2 regions of the Croceicoccus naphthovorans genome follow, and region 2 is predicted to be linked to the other one. Evidence: riboswitches for the same ligand, from Rfam matches in the RefSeq annotation. Region 2 holds a riboswitch; the other holds the start of a gene.
What was found. A riboswitch is a leader RNA that binds a small molecule or an ion and turns the genes downstream of it on or off. The one in region 2 is predicted to bind manganese.
Positions count from the first base shown of each region.

Region 1: another riboswitch for manganese. It lies ahead of AB433_RS04115 (TMEM165/GDT1 family protein); the one in region 2 lies ahead of AB433_RS02565 (TMEM165/GDT1 family protein).

Region 1 covers NZ_CP011770.1:806,163-816,827, forward strand. Annotated here, with positions in the region: gene AB433_RS04080 (DUF3617 domain-containing protein) at 1-345, shown strand, start outside; gene AB433_RS04085 (esterase/lipase family protein) at 393-1,319, shown strand; gene AB433_RS04090 (circularly permuted type 2 ATP-grasp protein) at 1,316-2,746, shown strand; gene AB433_RS04095 (alpha-E domain-containing protein) at 2,752-3,696, shown strand; gene AB433_RS04100 (transglutaminase family protein) at 3,711-4,523, shown strand; gene AB433_RS04105 (proteasome-type protease) at 4,626-5,387, shown strand; gene AB433_RS04110 (response regulator transcription factor) at 5,560-6,177, shown strand; gene AB433_RS04115 (TMEM165/GDT1 family protein) at 6,233-6,805, opposite strand; yybP-ykoY riboswitch at 6,833-6,995, opposite strand; gene AB433_RS04120 (hypothetical protein) at 7,120-8,430, shown strand; gene AB433_RS04125 (hypothetical protein) at 8,469-8,930, shown strand; gene AB433_RS04130 (extensin-like domain-containing protein) at 8,966-9,658, opposite strand; gene AB433_RS04135 (phosphoserine transaminase) at 9,854-10,665, shown strand, end outside.
Region 2 covers NZ_CP011770.1:509,397-520,061, reverse strand. Annotated here, with positions in the region: gene AB433_RS02605 (sensor histidine kinase) at 1-2,085, shown strand, start outside; gene AB433_RS02600 (LuxR C-terminal-related transcriptional regulator) at 2,082-2,714, shown strand; gene AB433_RS02595 (outer membrane protein) at 2,809-3,456, opposite strand; gene AB433_RS02590 (TonB-dependent receptor domain-containing protein) at 3,678-5,762, opposite strand; gene AB433_RS19305 (hypothetical protein) at 5,898-6,275, shown strand; gene AB433_RS02580 (hypothetical protein) at 6,456-6,698, shown strand; gene dmeF (CDF family Co(II)/Ni(II) efflux transporter DmeF) at 6,695-7,621, opposite strand; gene AB433_RS02570 (metal/formaldehyde-sensitive transcriptional repressor) at 7,632-7,907, opposite strand; gene AB433_RS02565 (TMEM165/GDT1 family protein) at 7,943-8,509, opposite strand; yybP-ykoY riboswitch at 8,527-8,699, opposite strand; gene AB433_RS02560 (SLC13 family permease) at 8,834-10,642, shown strand.

The DNA of each region.
Region 1 (10,665 bases), 300 kb from region 2:
GCGCAGGTCGACCAGTTGAAAAGCATGATGGCCGGCGCGATGGCGCAGGCAAATACCTATTGCCTGACGCCGGAGGATGCCGAGCAAGGCTTCGAAAAGATGGCGACCGAGGCGCAGGAAAACTGCAAGGTCGAGAAGTTCGATGTCGATGGCGGTAAATTCTCGGGCAGGTTCGTATGCAGTGGCGACGATGCCAGCGGCACGATGACGATGGACGGCAGCGGCACCGAAACTTCGTCGCAGATGAACATGGCGATGGACATGTCGTCTGGCAGCATCCCGGGTGGGAAGATGATGATGAAGATGCGCGCCAGTTCCGAACGCATCGGCGAGTGCGAGGGATAGGTCCGGCCATTCGGGAAACCACTTTGGCATCGCGCGTTAAGAGGGCAATGCAATCGACGACGGGCAACATCAACGACGGAGCGGATTTCGTGCCGGACGGTAAGGGCGACAGGCCAGCCGCGACGGGCCATGCGTCTGCTCCGCGTGAGCCGGGCAGGGGCTTTTCGCTGTTGTTCGGCGAATTGGCGCGGCGGCACCAACTGGCCTCGCGCCCGCAACCCGATGGCGTTGCGACGCCCAAGTCGAAACTGCTGATTTCAGAATTCGCCTCTCTGGCATTTCCGCAGGTCTATGCCGCAATGCACGGGCCGGTCGCCTTGCCCAAGGCAGAACATCCCCGCGCGGTCATGTTGCTGCCCGGATTCGGCTCGCACCCGTGGCGCATGGCGCGGATGCGCAAGGAATTGGAAAAGGCGGGTCACTCGGTCACCGACTGGGGGCTGGGCTGGAACCTTGGCCCCACGGTCGACCGATTCGAACGGCTGTTGTCGCGAATCGAGCGCGTGTCGCGGGCAGAAGGTCGCAAGCTGGTCCTTGTCGGTTGGAGCCTTGGCGGACTTTTCGCGCGAGAGGCGGCGAAGCGCCTGCCCGATCGTGTCGAGATGGTCGTGACTATGGGCTCGCCCTTTTCGGGCGACATGCACGGCAATAATGCGTGGCGCGTCTATCACTGGATCACCGGCCATCCGGTCGATCAGCCGCCAGTGGGTGAAAACTTCGCGGAAAAACCGCCGGTTACGACTGTCGCGCTGTGGAGCGCGCAGGACGGTGTCGTTCATCGCCACTGCGCCTGCGGGCGAACGGGTGAGCGGGATATTTCGATTTCAGTGCGCTGTACGCACATGGGTTTCGCGTGGCATCCCCGCGCGATCCAGTGCGTTGCGCAAGTCCTCGACACGGTGCCTGCCAGCGTGCATGAAGGGGACGGAGAGTTGCGAGAGGGCAGGAAAACCGACGAAACAGGGGTTTCATGACCGGCAACGGCGCGGATAATTTCGACGAGATGCTCGACGCTAACGGCGGCGTGCGAGAGGCATACCGGGGCTATTCGGCCTGGTTCGACGATCAGGACCCGCAAGGGCTGCGGCGAAAGCATCAGGAAGCGGAAGCGTTCTTCCGCAAAACCGGCATCACCTTCAACGTTTACGGTCAGGATGAGGCGGAAGAACGCCTGATCCCGTTCGACCCCGTGCCGCGGATTATCACCGCGCACGAGTGGCGACGGCTGTCCAAGGGGATCGAACAGCGGGTCCGCGCACTCAACGCGTTCCTGCACGATCTCTATCACCGGCAGGAGATCATTCGCGCGGGCCGCGTGCCCGAATGGTTGCTGCGCGGAAACGAGGCGTATTTGCCGCACATGTCGGGCTTCACGCCGCCGGGCGGTGTTTACACCCATATCACCGGCATCGACCTTGTCCGCACCGGGCCGAACGATTTTCATGTGCTGGAAGACAATGCACGCACGCCCAGCGGCGTTTCCTACATGTTGGAAAACCGCGAGACGATGATGGCGATGTTCCCAGAGCTGTTCACGCAAGTTAAGGTCGCCCCGGTTTCGAACTATCCGCGCCGTCTTGCTCGCAGCCTTGCCGCCTGCGCCCCGCGCAAGACCGAGGGGCGTCCCGTCGTCGCTGTTCTCACGCCGGGCATCTACAACTCGGCCTATTACGAGCATGCCTTTCTCGCCGATCAGATGGGCGCGGAACTGGTTGAGGCGGGCGACCTGCGTGTCGTCGGCGGGCGGGTGCAGATGCGCACCACGCGCGGCTTTACCCCTGTCGACGTGCTCTATCGCCGGGTCGACGATGAATATCTCGATCCGCTGACTTTCAACCCGGAATCGATGCTGGGCGTGCCGGGGATCATGGACGTGTACCGTTCCGGCGGGATCACCATTGCCAACGCGCCGGGTACGGGCATTGCCGACGACAAGGCGCTCTATTCCTTCATGCCGGAAATCGTCGAGTTCTACACCGGCGAAAAGCCGCTGTTGCCCAACGTGGAAACGTGGCGTTGCATGGAGGAGGACTCGCTCAAGTACGTCCTCGATAATATCGACGACCTCGTCATCAAGGAGGTCCACGGTTCGGGCGGCTATGGCATGTTGATCGGGCCCGCCGCCTCGAAGCGCGAGATCGCCAAGTTCACCGAGAAGCTGAAGGCCAAGCCGCACAATTACATCGCGCAGCCGACGCTTTCGCTGTCGACCGTGCCGATCCTGACCAAGAAGGGACTGGCCCCGCGCCACGTCGACCTTCGCCCCTTCGTGCTGATGAGCCCCAATGGCATCGAAATCACTCCGGGCGGTCTGACCCGCGTGGCCTTGAAGCGCGGCAGCCTGGTGGTGAATTCCAGCCAGGGCGGCGGCACCAAGGACAGCTGGGTTCTGGAGGAGTAATCGAGATGCTCGGACGCTCCGCCAACGCCATCTTCTGGATGTTCCGCTATCTAGAGCGGGCAGAGAACCTTGCGCGCCTGCTCGACACCGGGTTCCGCATGGCGCTCACCCGCGATCACCTGACCGCCGAAGAGGAATGGCGATCGGTTATCGAAACCGCCGGCATGCGGCACGGTTATGCCGCGCAGAACGGGACTTATGCGGGCATTCAGGTCTGGAATTACATCCTGCGTGATCGGGATAACCCGAACTCGATCCGTTCGCTGATCGGGGCCGTCCGGTCCAATGCCCGCTCCGCGCGCAATTCGATCACCACCGAGCTGTGGGAGGCGGTGAACGAAAGCTACCTGCAACTCAACGACCTGCTGGCGCGACCGGTGACGCAGTCGGGCCTTGCCGATGCGATCAACACGGTGAAGCGGGAATCGACGCTTGTGCGCGGCGCAATGGATGGGTCGATGCTCCGCAACGACATTTATAACTTCGCGCGGATCGGATCGTTTGTTGAACGCGCCGACAACACCGCGCGCATCATCGACGTGAAGTACTATGTCCTGCTGCCTTCGCTGTCCTACGTCGGGTCGAGCCTCGACAACGTACAGTGGGAGACGATTTTGCGATCCTTAGGGGCGGAACGCGCCTATCGCTGGCTGAACGCCGGTCAGCTGGATGCGCGGGGGATCGCGAACTTCCTGATCCTCGACGGCCAGTTCCCGCGTTCGTTGCGGTTCTGTTATGCCAAGATCCGGTCGAACCTGCACAACCTTGCCCTGCAATACGGCGAAAAGCTCTCCTCAAACGAGGCGATGCGCAAGGCCGACCTGAACCTGCAAGACAAGGATATCGACGCGGTGTTGGAGCAGGGGCTGCACGAGTTCCTGAGTGACTTCATTGCCGATACGCACGACATCGCGACCGCTGTCGAAACCGACTATCGCTTTACCGACTGACCCGGAGCCGTACCATGCGCCTCGCCATCACGCACCGCACACGCTACGACTTTGAAGATCCGGTCGTTCATGCCTTGCAACGTCTGCGGCTGACCCCGAAGAGCACGAGTGGGCAGTCCATCGCTGAATGGAAGATGGAGCTGACCGGCGCCGCCAGAGAGCTGGAATACGAAGATCACAACTGCAACTTGACCACATTGGTGGCGGTCGAACCCGGCGTGCAGAAAGTAGAGATCGAGTGCAAGGGCATCATCGACACCAATGACAACGGCGGTGTCATTGGGCGGCATGCGGGGCATTTGCCGCTATGGCATTTCGCCAGCCAGACGAAGCTGACCAAGCCGGGCGCGGGTATGCGCGCTTTGGTGCAAGGATTGTCGGCAGAGCAAAATCCGCTGGACACCATGCACGAACTCTCGGCCCGTGTGCTCGATGCCGTGACCTATGAAACCGGCCGGACCGACAGCGATACGACGGCGGAAGAGGCGATGGGGGCAGGACACGGCGTGTGTCAGGACCATGCGCATATCTTCATTGGCTGTGCGCGGCAGCTGGGCGTTCCGGCGCGCTATGTCTCCGGCTATCTGATGATGGACGACCGCGTCTCGCAAGAGGCGGGACACGCATGGGCAGAGGCGCATATCGGCGGGCTGGGCTGGGTCGGCTTCGATATTTCCAACGGGATCAGCCCCGACGCCCGCTATGTCCGCGTGGCGACCGGGTGCGATTATGCCGAGGCTGCGCCAATCACCGGCATCAGCTTTGGCAGCCACAGCGACCGGCTGAGCGTGGAGCTTGAGGTTGCGCAGCAAACTGCGGATCAATAATCGCGAAATCTTGCGCGGGGGCGTGCGAAACGGGATACGGCCCTATTCCGGCACGCGCGATGCCGTGGCGGATAGGGCCAAGGCCATGAAGGAAAGAGTTCTTTGACGTATTGCGTGGGCATGATGCTCGAAAAAGGGCTGGTGTTGATGAGCGACACCCGCACCAATTCGGGCGTCGACAACATTTCCGTCTTTCGCAAGATGCACCACTGGTCGGTTCCGGGGGAGCGCATCATCACGTTGATGACGGCGGGCAACCTGGCCACGACGCAGTCGGTGATCAGCCTGCTGGAAGAGCGGACCAAGGCACCCGAAGACCGCGAACCGTCGATCCTGCGTGCGCCGACGATGTTTCAGGTCGCGACGATGGTCGGCAACCTGCTGGCCGAAACGATCCGCAAGCGTCAGGAATCGAACGACCATATGTCGGGCGGGCCGAAATTCACCGCCTCTATCATCCTTGCCGGACAGATCGCAGGGATGGAGCCGCGCCTGTTCCTGATCTATCCCGAAGGCAATTTCATCGAGGCGTCGGTGGACACGCCCTTTTTCCAGATCGGTGAAACCAAGTACGGCCGCCCGATCATCATCCGCGCCTACAACAGGAACATGAGTTTCGAGGAAGGCGTAAAGCTGCTGATGGTGTCGATGGATTCGACATTGGCGGCGAACCTGTCAGTCGGCATGCCACTGGACCTGCTGGTGATTGAACGCGATAGGTTCGAGCCGCTGCACGAACGGCGCATCCATGCCAGCGACAAGTTCTTTCAGGACATTTCCACCGGGTGGAGCGAAGCCTTGCGCAACGCCTTCCAGTCTCTGCCATCGTACAATCTGGACGAGATCGACGACCCCGAGGCGTGATTACCACGCTTGGTTGATCGGTGAATGGTTGACGCGCCGGGCCATTAGGTCCGTTTCGGGTTGTAGTTCCGCGCAGAAGTTCGCGATTCCAGTTGGTTAACGGTCTGGAACGATCCATATCGGTATCGTCCTTAATGGCGTTCCACGTATTGATCCGGGCAGAGTTCCGGTCATGGAACAGCGAACAATCATCCACATCGTCGATACCGATGCGCGCAACCGGGCCCAGTTCGCCCGCGCCGTGTTCGAACTTGGCCATCATGCCGAGGTCTATGACGACATCCACGAACTGGCGGCGCATCTGCCGCGCCACGGGATCGTGTTGGCGGACGACGATCACGCGGCGGGCGGTATCGCGGGGTTGATGGATATCATGTCAAAGCGCGGCGCGTGGCTGCCGATCATCGCGATGGCGTCGCACCCGGATATCGACGATGTCGTCACCGCGATGCGCGCAGGCGCGTTCGACTATCTGTCCCACCCGATTCCCGGCGACGCACTGGCAGAGGCGATCAACCGCGTTGCGAAAGAAGCCGCGACGCAAGCCGAACACCGTCGCCGCGCTCTGGATGCCCGTACGCGTATCGCGATGCTTTCGGGGCGAGAGCGCGAGGTACTGGACCATCTGGCGCAGGGCCTGTCGAACAAGGCCATCGCCCGCGAGTTGGATATCAGCCCGCGCACCGTGGAAATCCATCGCGGCAACATGATGGACAAGATCGGCGCGCGTCACGCGGCAGAGGCGGTTCGCCTTCGGCTGGAAGCTTCGATGGGGGAATGGCTGCACTGATCCCTGGGAAAGCCCGTCGCGGCCGGGTGCCCCGGCCGCGATGGGTTTGAACGCCTTAACCCAGAAGTCCGGCAGTCTCCGCCACCAGCCACAGGCCCAGCACCACGAACAGCAATGCCGCCGCCATACGGATCTTTGCCAGCGGCAACCGATCCGCCAATTTGTCGCCCAGCCACAGCACCGGCGCATTGGCCAGCATCATGCCAATGGTCGTTCCGGTCGTCACCATCAGCGTATCGGCAAACCGCGCGCCCAGCGCCACGGTCGCAATCTGCGTCTTGTCGCCGATCTCCACGATGAAGAACGCGATCAGCGTCGTCAGAAACGCGCCGCCACGCGACTTGGGCTGGTCATCCTCCTCGAACTTGTCTGGGATCAGCGTCCACAGACCCATCACGACGAACCCGGCGGCAACCAGATAGCGGAACAGGTCGCTGTCGAACCAAGCCGCCGCCTGCACGCCCAGCAGCGCCGCAAGGAAGTGGTTGGCGATCGTCGCGAACAGGATGCCGAAAGCAATCGACACAGGCTGGCGAAACCGTGCGGCCAATAACATGGCCAGCAGCATCGTCTTGTCGCCGATCTCTGCCAGGGCGACGACGGCAGTGGAGGTGAACAGCGCTTCCATCGTATTCTCCGGGCCGGGCTTCCTTGCAGACATGGGCAACACCGCACCCCCGCCCGGCCGGACAAGAGGTTTCGGTGTCACGCAGTCTCGCCGGAATTCATTCCCCACGCGCCGGAGCCTCTCGGCCCAGTATGTCGACGGCGGGCCCGCGCGAATTGGCGCGGGTGGCTACTCCCCGGATGACGAAATGGCGGTTAGCGGAGGCGGGTTCGCAATGCAAATCGCCTTTGCAATCGAACTAACAAACATTGTCGGATTTGCCCGATTGCATGGCGCAACCGACTGGGAAACAAGCGTTGGTGGAGGGACCATCGATGCGATTTACCCACGTGCTGACCGGCCTGCTGGCCATTTTTTTCGCAAGCTTGGCCATCGGTGCACCGGCGACCCCGCAGACCGTTGCGGACAATTTTGCGGTGCCGGGCTGTATGGATGTGGTCAACAACGACTACTACGCCTGCCAGAAACGCGCCAAGGCAATGGCCGTCGCCGGTGTCGAGAAAACCGATGCCGCCAGCATGGCGCAGGCGTGGCGGATCGTCTGTTCTTTCAAGGATCGCGAAAGCTGCGAGGAAGCGGCGCGCATCTATACGCACGGCGGGCCGGGGCTGAACCCCGATATGCGCATTGCGGCCAATTTCCACGCCCGCGCCTGCGAATTCCGATCCGATGATTCCTGCGAAGCGGCACTGGATTTTTTCAGCCGGCCCGGTGGAAATGCGCGCGATATCCGGCGGCTGGCGTTCCTGTATAATGATCGCTGCACGCAAGGCAGCGCGCAGGCGTGCGAGAAGGGCGCGTTCATCGTTGCCAACGGATTTGGCGACCGCTTCAGCGGCGTGACCAATCTGGCCTTGGCGCGCACGATGGCAGAGACGGGATGCAAAAGCGGACGCTCGGTCAATTCGTGCCTGTTGGCAGAGATGCTTTATGGCGACAGTTCGCTGGAGGGCGCGGACGCGGCGCGATCGCTGACGTATGCCGAAATGAATTGCACCGCGGGCGAAGGTGCATCCTGCCTGCGCCTTGGCGCCGAGGCCCAGCGTTCAGAAAACTGGACGAGGGCGGCAGGCCGTTATGCCGATGCCTGTCGCTTGGGATCGCAGGCAGGGTGCCGCCATGCCGCAGAGGCGGAAAAGATGAAGAGATACCTGGCGCAGCAGCAAGAGGCGAAATCGGGATTTCTAGGGGCGCTTGAGGCAGGCGATTACGCCGCAGCGACCCATGCCGCGATCTATGTATATCAGTCGAAGAACCATCTTGCCGAAGCGATCAGGTATATTGCGGGTAAGCGCCGGATGGGATCGGTGCCCACCAACCACCTTTACGTTACCGCGCTGTGGTTCCCCAGCGGCGATGTATTCGAGGCGGCAAACCGCGAGATGCGCTCCCGGGGAACGGGTCTGGAGGGCCGGTTCGGTGGCGATACGAACGCACCTGGAATGGCGGCGGCGCGGTGGCAATCGGCCTATTCACGCGGCTCGTCGGCCTATCGCGCGTCTTCAAGCGGTACTTTTACTCCGTCGCCGATGCCATCTGCCTCGGAAATCGCGAGCCAGACGCGCCAACGCTATCATCACGTCAACTGCGTGATGAGCAGAATTCCCAACAACCCAAACTGCTGATCGGTGCCATCCGCGCCGCAGCCAATCGGAGGATTCGCATGAAGAAGATCGCTGGAGCCATCGCGTCGATCGCGGCCTTGTCACTGGCCGCTCCCGCCGCGGCGCAGGATATCCCGGTCCTGGTCGAAGAGGCCGCCGCCGCAGGGTGGGCCTATGGCGACAACGGCAACATCACCACGCCGCAAACCGATTCCGAAGAGGCGGACTGCGGGTCGACATGGCTGATGCTGGACAAGGCCTATTCGGAAGGCAGCTTCGATGCGGATCTGGTGGCGGCTATGCCCGCCCAGATGAACCCGTCGGCGGCGAAAAAGGAACTGAGCGCCTGGGCCAAGCGGCTAGAAAAGCGGCTGGGCGATCCGATGGCGGCGTTTCAGGCGGGCGTGGCGGACAAGCGCTACTATGGGATGCAATTGGGCAAGGCCGCGGCGGGCGATCCGCAAGCGATGTTCATTCTTGCGTGGAATACGCGCGGCTGTCTGATCGCGACGGCTGAGTAACGGGTGCGGGACGGCCTCTGCGGGTCCGCCCCGCCTCAGCGACAGAAGCTGCCTTCGCCCAGTTCGACGTGGAAGTGATCCTCGTGCGCGGCGTTGTATTCGGGGCCTAGGACGGTGCCGAACCGCTTGCAGGCGCTGGCCTGAACCACGCGTAAAAAGCGGCGCTCCGCCTCGGTCCCGCCATTCCAATCGTCCTTCACCGTGATCTGGCGACCATCGGCCAGTACAAAGCCGGAAACGTCCAGCGCATTGGCATTCGAATGGGCCGAACGGCGCGACGATCCGGCGACGTTGCGGCATGAATAGGATCCGAACGTCTCGACCTTCGCCAGCCCGCTGCCCAGCATCTGCTTTGCCGCGCGGTCGACGCCATAGCGCGCCCACGCCGCCACCGTCTGCGACAGGGGGCAGGCGATGCGGTTGGCGTTCGTGACAGCAATTCGGCTGGCATCGCCGGTCAGGTGGTAGAGCGCGACCGCATTTGTGCTGGAACAGCCGCCACCGGTCAGCAGGTCGTCCAATGGCACGAAATCGGCACCCTGTTCGGCCAGTTCGCGGCGGCAGATTTGCGCGGCTTGCGTAGTGACCGCCGGGCGGTTCGTTGCCCCCGGCGAAGTGGTCGGCCTGTCCGAAGCGCAGCCCGCCAGCAGCAACGCGGCCAGACCTGCCGCAACGGTGCCGCGACGGGCCGGATGGAGGAACGTGAAACGCTGCGATCGGTTCGACATACATGCGATTCTATGAGCCCAAAGCGCCCCGGCCAAGTCGGACGGCGCGATATCCAGCGCAAATTTCGCAGACTTTACCGCACGTTGCTGCATTGCACCCAATTGGTCGATTGACAGCACGCGCACCATCTCTAGAGCGGCCGACGGGCCACGCGGTCCCAACGCCGCGCGTGCTCTCTGTAAGGAGAGTCTTAAATGACTGATACAAAGCCGACGCTGCCGGAGCGTCCCTATTTCTCGTCCGGTCCCTGCGCCAAGCCCCCGGTTTGGACTCCCGAAAAGCTCGACACCGCTTCGCTTGGGCGCTCGCACCGTTCCAAGATCGGCAAGGCACGTCTGCAGTACTGCATCGACCTGATGCGCGAACTGCTGGAGCTGCCCGAGACGCACCGCATCGGCATCGTGCCGGGCTCGGACACCGGCGCTTTCGAAATGGCGATGTGGACGATGCTGGGCGCGCGCCCGGTTACGACGCTGGCGTGGGAAAGCTTCGGTTCTGGCTGGGTGACTGATGCGGTCAAACAGCTCAAACTCGATCCGACCGTGATGGAAGCGCCTTATGGTGAAATTCCCGACCTCTCGCAGGTCGAATGGTCGAACGACGTTCTCTTTACCTGGAACGGCACCACCTCGGGCGCTCGCGTGCCGAACGCCGACTGGATCGCCGCCGACCGTGAAGGCCTGTCCTTTGCCGACGCCACCAGCGCGGTCTTCGCGCAGAAGATCGACTGGACCAAGATCGACGTTGCCACCTTCTCTTGGCAGAAGGTTCTGGGCGGTGAAGGCGCGCACGGTGTGCTGATTCTTGGCCCGCGCGCCGTCGAACGCCTCGAAAGCTATACGCCTGCGTGGCCGCTGCCGAAAGTCTTCCGCCTGACCAAGAGCGGCAAGCTGGTCGAAGGCGTGTTCAAGGGCGAAACGATCAACACCCCGTCGATGCTGGCGGTCGAGGACGCGATCCTCGCGCTGGAATGGGGTAAGAGCCTTGGCGGCGCAGACGCGATGCG
Region 2 (10,665 bases):
GGGATTCTCGCAAGCACAGCCATCCTGCTACTGGCAAGTACGCAACCGCGCTTTACTGAAAGCCTCCGCGTAACCGACAATGGTGTGGTGCTGCGGGACAGCAACGGCCAGACTCTCGGGGTTAACCCCCAATTGCCCAATGGGGTCACAATCCTGTCCCAGGATCTGATCCCCGAACCCGATGTGCTCCGGTCCTATGCCGAGCAGGATCGTTTCTTTGCGCGGCAGGACGAACTCGCACAAGTCATCGGCGATACCGACACACCTCTAACGATTTCATTCAGGGGCAGTCGTCCGGGCGCACAAGGGACCGAGGTCCACCAGCTTACCCCGGGTGGGAACCTGCCTTTCGAATTCTGGCTGCAGATGCTGGTCGGGTTTGCCGGCTTTCTGGTCTCCGCGTGGATATGGAGCCTGCACCCTCGTAGCCTCCCCAATCAGATGTTCGGACTGACCGGCGTATTCCTCTGGCTCGCCGCCAGTACGGCAGCAATCTATAGTACGCGCTGGCTCGCTCTGCCGGCTTATATTTTCGAAACGGCCAGTGCCTTGAACGGCCTCGGAGCGGTCGGCTTCGGATGGGCGATGATCTGCCTGTTCCTGGTTTATCCGGTGCGCATCGCCGGAAACGCTACCTTGATGATCGTCACAGCCATTCTCGGTGGTTGGCTTTTGCTGTCGCTCAATAATCTGATGCTGTCGCCCACCAACGAGGCTCCCTTGCAGTCCTCGCTGGAAATGGCAGCAATACTTGTTCTCGTCATTGTCCAGTTTGTGATTTCCCGCCGCAAACCTCTGGAGCATGCGGCCATTCGGTGGGTTGGCGTTTCGACCGTGATCGGCTCCGGCTTGTTCATATGTACTGTGATCGTCCCTTCCCTGCTTGGTGCCGCTCCCCTGATCGATCAGAGCTTTGCCTTCGCCTTCTTTCTGATCGTCCATCTTGGCACGGCTCTGGGCCTGAGGCGCCAACTCCTCTTTGCCAGCGAAGTCTGGGCAATTTCCATGTTCAAGGCGACATTGATCGGTCTTCTTCTGATCACCGTCGACGTTGTCCTGATTGCCATGCTGGGGTCGCTTAGCGGCGCAACGGTTCTGACGATGCTTCTGATTCTGCCTTTCTTTTATCTCCCGTGGCGCCGCCTGATGCAGAGCTGGCTGTTTGGTTCAACACAGGATTCGAACGCGCTCGAACAAGTGGCGCACGGTTCCCTCTTGCCTTCCCCCACCGACCGGCGCTCAGCATGGAAATCCGCTATGGAGCAGGCGTTCTCTCCGCTGGAGGTTGTTGAACTTGAGCCAGATCATGGGCGCAACCATACCGTCGCGATCGTCGACCATGGAACCGCACTGCGCGTTCCTGAGGTGATGGACAGTCCGCCCCTGCTGTTGCAGTTCAAACAGAAGGGTTTGCGTCTGTTCCAGGAACGGGACCGAAAAAGCGCATCGCGCATGTTTGAACTGGCGGTGAGCCTGAAACGGAAACGTGATGCCTTTGAAGAAGGTGTGGCGAGCGAACGCAGCCGGATCTCACGGGATTTGCATGATGACCTGTCCGCACGCCTTGTGTCGGGGCTCGCGCTGGACGATCCAGCTGGTTTGAAGGATGTCTTGCGCTCCTCCTTGGCCGAAGTGCGTACGATCGTGAACGCTGAAGTAGCGTCCTCGCGTGAGTTGGCGGATGTGATCGCAGATTGCCGTGCCGAGGCAGCCGACAGGCTGGAGGCCGCCGGAATTGGCCTTGAATGGCCGTTGATTGAGACCTCCGCATTGCTGGATCCTGCCGGACTGAAGGAAGTATCGTCCATCATTCGAGAGATCGTGACCAACGCGATCAAACATTCCTCGGCGAAACACATGACAGTACAGTTCTATTGCAGGGAGAACCGGGCATTCTGCCGGATGAGCGATGATGGGATTGGCGACAGGAGCAGTAAAGCGAACACAAAACGTGGTCGTGGACTGGAAAACATCACAACACGCATGAGATCATTGGGCGGGCACGTCGAGATCGATGGGTCAGGGAGCGGCTTTACCGTGAGCTTTTCGCTGCCGGTGAGGCATGATACGCCAACTTCGCAATGAAGGTTCTGGTTGTTGATGATCTCGAAGCCCCGCTGCGGCACCTGGTCGATGCCATCAATGGTGCTGCGACGGAAAAGGGGCATGCGCCGCCGACAATATGCGAGGCGCGATCTTATACCGAAGCCATGAGCTTCATGTCCCGGCAATTCGATTTTGCGTTTGTCGACCTTCATCTGCCGGATGGACGCGGATGGGATATTATCCGCGAACTCAAGCAGAACCCGGCTATTCTTGTGGCTGCGGTAACCGTAATGGATGATCGGGAAAGCGTCGAGGCAACGCTCGCCGCTGGCGCAGACGGCTATCTGATCAAAGATGTTGAGCCGGAGTTGTTACAATACCGGATCTCGCGGTTGATGGATGGTGAACCCGCATTGTCTCCGGCAATCGCTCGCATGATGCTGGCGCGCTTTCGTACTCATGACCCTGGCGAAGACGATCCCCTGAGCGAAAGAGAGCGGGAGGTTCTCGCTTTGGTCGGACGCGGCCTGAGAGCACGTGAAGTCGGTGACCATCTTGATATCAGCTACCACACGGTGCGGGATCACTTGAAATCTATTTACCGCAAACTGGATGTTTCATCCCGCGCTGAGGTCGCACTGGAGGCGCAAAGACGACAACTCACCTGAAGTTGCTGGATGGCTGTTCTGCGTAACCACGCCATCATAAAAAGGGCGCCCGCCATGCGGACGCCCTTACCGGATGAGGGATATTTCCGGCCAATCAGAAGCCGTAGCTGAGACCCAGGGCAACCTTGCCATTGTCAACACGGATACCGTTGATGCCAAAGCCGGAGTTGATGCCCGCGCTGCCATAGTCTTCATTGAGATATTCGACGCGGATTGTGGCGTTGGCGCCCAGGGCCGTCTCGATGCCGCCACCGTAAACGAAGGCATCCTGCCAATCGGAATCGGAGAAGAGCGTGGTGCCATTCTGACTTGCGCTGGCTTTGAACTTGGTGGTCTGCCAACCGGCGCGTGCATAGATCCCGGTCCGGTCAGCAACCTTGTAGCCAAGGCGACCACTCAGGCCAAAACCTTCCTTCGCCTTGATCTTGGCGCCGAATTCATCGAAACCATCGTCATAGGCAACCAACATGCTGGCACCCGAGAGGTTCGCATTCGCTTCAACACCGAAGAACACATTGCTGCCGATCAGGTAATCGTACCCGGCATAGATGCCGCCAGCAAAGCCATTACCGCTGATACCGTCGGCCGAAATGACAGCACCGCCGAGGTCGAGATCTTCGGCCTTTACTTCGTAGGCATCCCGACTGACCGAAACTCCGACAAACGGGCCGGAAAACGTTTCTGCGTGTGCAACAGACGTGACGGAACAGGCGGCCAATAGGCCGATCGCAAATTTACGCATCTATGCATTCCTCATTAAGTGTTTTTAATCAATGCCTTGATGACATTCTGGAGGTGAGCGCTCACCTACGTCCGCATCTCTCGAAGATCAATCCAGATGCCGTGACAATGGGTGTTAGGTATAAAATTGATTGCAAATAACGAAATTATGGTCCGGCGTTTGGCCGCAAACCGCGCATCTTTAAATGCTGGCGACAGGCTTCTTTCTGTTCGCACAACAATTCAGAACCCTGCCCTGAGACCAATCAACAAGCTGCGACCACGTAGAGGGGCAGCATCTTTGATGAACGAAGCGTGGTTGTAGGCCAGCTCGTTCGCCAGATTCGTGCCTCGCAGGAACAGTTCGGCATTCGCTCTTTCGCCAATGTCGAAGCTGTAGGCCAAGGTAGCGTTGATCATGGTGTAGCCGGACGTGCGCGTTTCGAATGACGCGATCCTGCCCTGTTCGAACACCTGATAAAGTTCCACATCGCCGTAGAGCGGACCAAACACTCCATCAACCCGGCCACCAAGGCGGCCAGCGGGGATGCGAGGCAGATTGCCACCGCCATCCTTCAATTTGGCGCGGACATAGTCTCCAAAAACTGCGAGACCGACATTGGGCGTCACCTGATGACGAATATCCCCGTCAATGCCTGTAAACCGGGCATCGCCGGCCATGTACCGGATGAGGCGAAAATCCTCGAACTGATCGAGTGTCTGGGCGAAAATGTAATTGTCATAATCCTGATGGTAGAGGCCGAGTGTGAAAGTGGTGTCACCCGCGGTCTTGCGCACTGTGAGGTCCACCGACTTCCCGGTTTCCTTGCCAAGTGTGGGAGTGCCAATCTCCCAGGTGTTGGTTGCAAGATGGATACCGCGCCATGGCGCACCGGTATTGGCAAAAAGTTCCTGTACGTTCGGTGCACGCTGCGAACGCGCGATCGACAGAGCGACCGAATAATCTCCATCAATGTCCCAGATCGCCGCACCAGAGACCGAGAAAGGGCGGTGCGTGGTCTTGCGACCGTCATTGATCTTGATCGTCTGCCATTCATGTCGCGCAGCGAGCTCGAACCGAAGCGGTCCAGCGTTGAAGGATTCCATCAGGAACAGGGCGGTATTGTCGGTCTTGCTGGGCGGGAGAAACTGCTCCTCGCCAATCGCCTTGAAGTTGGTGTGACTGTGTTGCACGCCGAACGTTCCACGCAATCCGCCCAATCGTGCATGAGTCAGTTCAAACCGCATGTCGTGCGCCTTGTTGGTGAAGGTCGTGGCGACATCGCCTTCTTCGATCTCGCTGTGACTGTAATCTGTAAAGGCTGCACGAAACCGCACCCTTTCGATCACGCGAGAAATGTCGCGGTACTCACCGCGAAAATCCACCCGTTCGCTACGCAATTTCGTGAAGACCGCATCTTCATGACCCTCTTCTTCATGGTCATGCTCGTGGTCGTCTTCCTCGTCATGGGTACCGCAGTGGATTTCCCCTCCGTGAGGATGACAGTCTTCATACGCATGGTTGTGACCAGGCAAACCATAGTCATTGTGCTGGCGGGTATAGGCAAGGCCGACATAGCCGTTATCACTGATCCACGAGCCACCGACAGTGATGGTGGACGTGTCCGCCCATGATCCATCCACTTGCGCCTCGCCGAACTTGCCCGGAACCTCGTAATCATCCGTCTGGCGCCTTACGCCTTCAAGGCGAAGTGCGAATTGGCCAATGCTTGCCGTGATGCCGCCAACGCCTGTCTGTTCGTTGTCGGATGTGCCGTAGCGCCCTTCGACCGCGCCCGTTATGCCGCCCTCCGGCAGATTCGTCGGAACCTTTTCATCCAGTAGGTTCACGGCACCGCCGATGGCGCTGCCGCCATAGATCAGCGCCGACGGACCACGCAAAACCTCTATTCCTGAAAGCAGCAAGGGCTCGGTCGTGACAGCGTGATCAGGCGAGATGGCGGATGCGTCCTGGATATTGGACCCGTCGCTCAATGATTGAACGCGCGGGGATGTCTGCCCCCGGATCACCGGACGCCCCGCTCCACCACCAAAATTGTCGACATTGATCCCAGGCATTCCGGCGAGCGTGTCTCCGAGCGTCGACTGGGCCCGGTGGACAAGATCATCACCTTCAAGACTGATGACGGGCGTCGCAGTTTCATCCGATGTCAGCGAAAGCGGGTGGGCCGTCACAATGATCTCGCGGTCCGGGCGGCTGTGCTGGCCTTGTCGATCACTTTCGTTCGCCTCTTCGGCCAACGCGGGCATCGCGATTGTCATTGCGGCAATTACTGAAGAGCCAGCAAGCAGGCCAAAAGGTTTCATAGTCATTCCTTCCAAAATTCAGGAACGGCGCGCGTCCACACGCACCGTCATTGGGCGGCTTGATAACGCCTTGCCTTAAATGAGACAATATATCATAACATTATTTTTTGAAGGCAAGCGGGATGTTGACTTGAGATGGCCAAACGAACGTCCGAGCACCTGGAAGAAGTTGTCCTTGCCGTCCTGAAGGAAACTGGCGGGCGCTCTTTGAGCGCGTACGAGATTGCCGATGCAGCACCCACCAGGATTACGCCCGCGCAGGTTTACAGAACCATCGAGAGGCTGGCGCAACGTCGATGCGTAAAGCGTATCGAGACCCTGAATGCTTACGTTGCCCTGTCGGCTCAGTGTGCAGCGGTATCGGTATGCACCGAGTGTGAAATCGTGCAGCCAGTCAGCTCACAACTCATAGGCCCCGCCGTCAAGGATGCGTTGGCGCAAACAGATTTCTCCCCCGGGCGCACCGTCATCGAAATCCTTGGGCTATGCAGGCATTGCCGAGAAGTAACCTGAATCCATGGCGACAGCGCCACTACCTATTGGCATTTCTCATCTGCCGACTTGTCCTGATCTCGAAAAAAGGAATATCCGCCCAAATCTGCAAAGGGGGGCAACTACAGCTATATCGATCGAAGATTCAGCATCGGACAGATTCCACCTGGCGGTTTCATCAGGGAATTTCGACTGACCGACGTGCCTGATTACAAAGGTTTTGTCTGGCTATCGTGGAAGCCGGTGCCAGCCCTCACAATCCTGCTCAGCCTGGAATTCGCTTCTGATCGGCCAACGGTCGACGCGGCAACTGCTAGTGGTGACACCCCCATCTATTACGATCTTGACGGACACATTTCAGCTGCGCTTCGCGTGGACTATGCCATCAACGAAAGGGTCAGTCTTGGCATCGGTGCGCGCCAAGTACTGATCGGTTCGCGTTAGCGCCTCTCGACCGTGAGATGGGACAGCTCGTGAATGCGGATTAACCGCGCGCGCACGGTCTCGGTGTCTGCGACTCCCGTCACGCTGACAATCGCCGCATGAGCATCGGGACCCAGACGCCAGACATGAAGGTCCGTAATCAGGGTGTCACCCGGGCCTTCGACTTCAAGCCTGACCTCCTGCTCGATATCGGGGTTGCCGGTGTCGAGCAGGACCGCGGCAGTATCGCGCAGTAGGTTCCATGACCAGACGGCAATGACGATACTGCCGACGATGCCCATGACCGGGTCCAGCCAGACCCAACCCAGATATCGACCACCCAGCAAGGCTGCAATGGCAAGAACCGATGTCAGCGCATCGGCGAGAACATGGACGTAGGCCGATCTCAGATTGTTGTCATGATGGTGGTGGTTTCCATGATCATGGGCATGACCGTGATGATGTCCGTGTCCGTGCTCATGGCCAGCACCGAGCAACAGAGCGCTGGCGATATTCACCGCCAGCCCGATGACGGCCACGACAGTGGCTTGCAGAAAGGCAACGGGTCTGGGCTCGAGCAGTCGCGAAAACGATTCAACGCCAATGCCCAGCGCGATCAGCGCAAGCACCAATGCCGATGCAAAGCCCGCCAGATCACCGACCTTGCCCGTGCCGAACGTAAAACGGGGATTCCTCGCATGCCGCTTCGCGAAGACATAGGCCAGCGCAGCGATACCCAGGGCGCCTGCATGGGTCGCCATATGGAAACCATCGGCGAGCAGCGCCATAGAGTTGAAGATCGTTCCGGCGAGGATCTCCACCACCATCATGGCACCAGTCAGGACCACCACCCAAAGGGTGCGCCGGGTGTTCGCATCGTGATTTGCACCCAGGAACACATGCTCATGCGCAAGCTGCGAGATCTCAAGATCAGGACTGGCCATCTCGCGACTTCTATTTCGCATAGCGGCGGATAACCGCCACCAATTCATCCATCCCTGCCTGGCGCGCTTCAGCATCCAGATCGGGACGGGCGACATGTTCGCGCAAATGCTCTTCAATGAGTTCGTTCATCAGGCCGTTGATCGCACCGCGCGCACCGGCAACCTGATGCAGAACATCGGCACATGCCGCATCATCGTCGATTGCTCGTTCGATCGCAGCCATCTGACCCGTAATCCGGTGGACACGGGCCAGCAGCCTTGTCCTGTCTGTTTGCATATGTGCCATATAGGATAGCTCCCTATCCTATATGGCAGTCATACTCAACTCATCGCGGTTTCGTAAATCACCCACGCCCCAATGCCGAGCAGCAAGATAGCCGCCACCGTGCGAACGAATTTCAGGGGTACGCGCTCGACAAGCCTGTCGCCGAGATAGACCGCAGGCACGTTCGCGATCATCATCCCCAGCGTTGTTCCTGCCGTGACCAGAAGAACACTGTTGAACTGCGCTCCCAGCGCAATCGTCGCGATTTGTGTCTTGTCACCCATCTCCACGATAAAGAAGGCAACCAGAGTGGTCAGAAATGCGCCATAACGTGAGGGCTTGGCTTCATCATCGTCAAGCTTGTCTGGTACCAGCGTCCAGGCTGCCATGATGATGAAACTGGCGCCCACCGCATAGCGGAACCACTGCCCGTCCAGAACGCCTGCGACCGAATTGCCAACGAAGGCCGCAAAGGCGTGGTTAGCAAACGTCGCGAACAGGATACCGAAAATGATCGATAACGGCTTGTGAAACCGTGTTGCGAGCACAATGGCGAGCAACATCGTCTTGTCGCCGATTTCGGCCAGGGCGACCACAGCGGTGGAGGTCAGAAAAGCTTCCATGACATATTCTCCGGGCCGGGCGTTCAAGACTGCAATGACACCACCCCTTCCGCCCGGCCGGACGAAAGCGCGGTGTCATTGGTCTCGCCCGAACGAAGCTTCGTTCCCTGCACACCATGACCTCTCGGCCAAGTATGTTGACGTGCAGGCCCGCCCTGCGGCGGCTGGCTACTCCCCAGATGACGAGCGCGTCGTTAGCCATGAAGCCGTGCGAACGCAATGTATGATGCAAACGTGACTTTTCGCGGCGACAGATCAATCATCGAGCAGATGTAGACCAAAACTTCTGGCCCGCTTGCCTGTGGATCGGCATAAGTTCGTGCCATGCCTGCACAATTCTTTCAGACGGTTGCCCGTTTCGGGGCCGAGATAGGCCTTCTCTTTCTGATCGGCCTTTTCATCGCCTTTGCACTGGAGCGCCGCCCTCCGGTCGTCATCGCAATTGTCGGCGCGGTCCTGATGATGCTTTTCGGCTTCCTCCCGGTCGGAGAGTTGCTCGGCGTGTTCGGCAACTCTGCGCCGATTACCATCGGCGCCATGTTCGTTCTGACCGGTGCTCTGCTGCGAACGGGAGCGCTCGAGGAAATATCAGGCTGGGTCATTCGCAGGACCTTGCGCAAACCGAAACTGGCCGTTGCCGAAATTGGCGGCGGCACGCTGCTGGCGTCGGCATTCATGAACAACACGCCGGTCGTCATCGTCATGATCCCGATCGTTCAGCGTCTGGCGCGGGTCCTGGGAATTGCCTCGACACGGCTGCTTATACCGCTGTCCTACATTTCCATTCTTGGCGGTACGCTGACCCTGATCGGCACATCCACCAACTTGCTCGTGAACGGCGTTGCTCAGGAACAGGGCCTGACGCCGTTCGGCATTTTCGAAATCACGGGAGTTGGCGCAGTCTCGGTCATCGCAGGGCTTTTCCTCCTGTTCCTGACCGGGCGACATCTGCTTCCTGACCGGGCAGAGCAAGGGCTGGGTGAACACGGTGAGAGCGATACTTACCTCTCCCATCTTGTCCTTAACGCCGATAGTCCGCTTGTTGGACGCAAACTTGGCGAAGCGGCCTTTTCCCGTAGGCCGGGCGTGCGGGTTCTCGGTATTCAGAGCGGTAAGGACATCCAACGCAAAGGTATAGACGAGCACATTCTTGAAGCGGGCGACCAGATCATCGTGGCCGCCAGCCCGGACGAACTCGCATCTCTGGCCGAAGCCTATGACTTCAAAACGGGTTTGCTCGGCGTGGGAGGCGGATTGCACACGTCAGGCCCCGAACGGCCAGCCGATCTGCGCCTCGTTCACGCCGTCATCACACCGACGCATGCAGTGATCGGCCGAAGGTTGGCCGACATTCCTCTCCTTTCACGGCTCAAGGTCCGTGTTCTCGGTCTTTCGCGCCCGCGCCATGTCGCAGGCCCGGATCTTGCCAATGTCCGAGTGCGGGCCGGCGACCGGTTGTTGATCGCGGCAGGAGGAGATGCCGCGGAAGCCTTGCAGGCCAATGTCTCTCTGGCCGATGTCGGAGAAGCGCCCGTGCGGTCCTTTCGCCGGTTGAAGGCACCCATCGCTATCGGCACGTTGGCCGGGGTCGTCATCCTGGCCGCCATTATGGGGTTCCCTATCGAAGGCCTCGCACTGGCCGGAGTAGGCATTGTCCTCCTGACGCGATGCATCGAGCCGGAAGAGGCATGGGCATCGATCGAAGGAAACACGCTCATCCTGATCTTTGCCATGTTGGCCTTCGGCAAGGGGTTGGAAAACGCTGGCACAGTCGATCTTATCGTCGAAACCATCCAGCCGCACCTGGCTACGATGTCCCCCCTTGTTCTGCTCATTGCAATCTACGCGATGACCAGCATTTTGACCGAAACCGTGACCAATAACGCCGTTGCCGTGATCATGACGCCCATTGCGATCGGTCTTGGCCATGCAATGGAACTGGACCCGCGCCAACTCGTCGTTGCGGTCATGTTTGGCGCCAGCGCCAGTTTTGCGACACCGATCGGATATCAGACGAATACGCTGGTCTACGGCGCAGCCAATTACCGCTTTATGGATTTCGTGCGCATTGGGTTGCCGATGAACATCTTCGTAGGAATCGTCAGTTGCGTAGCGATAAGCATGCTGTTCTAGATATCCCGGATACCGGTTTGACC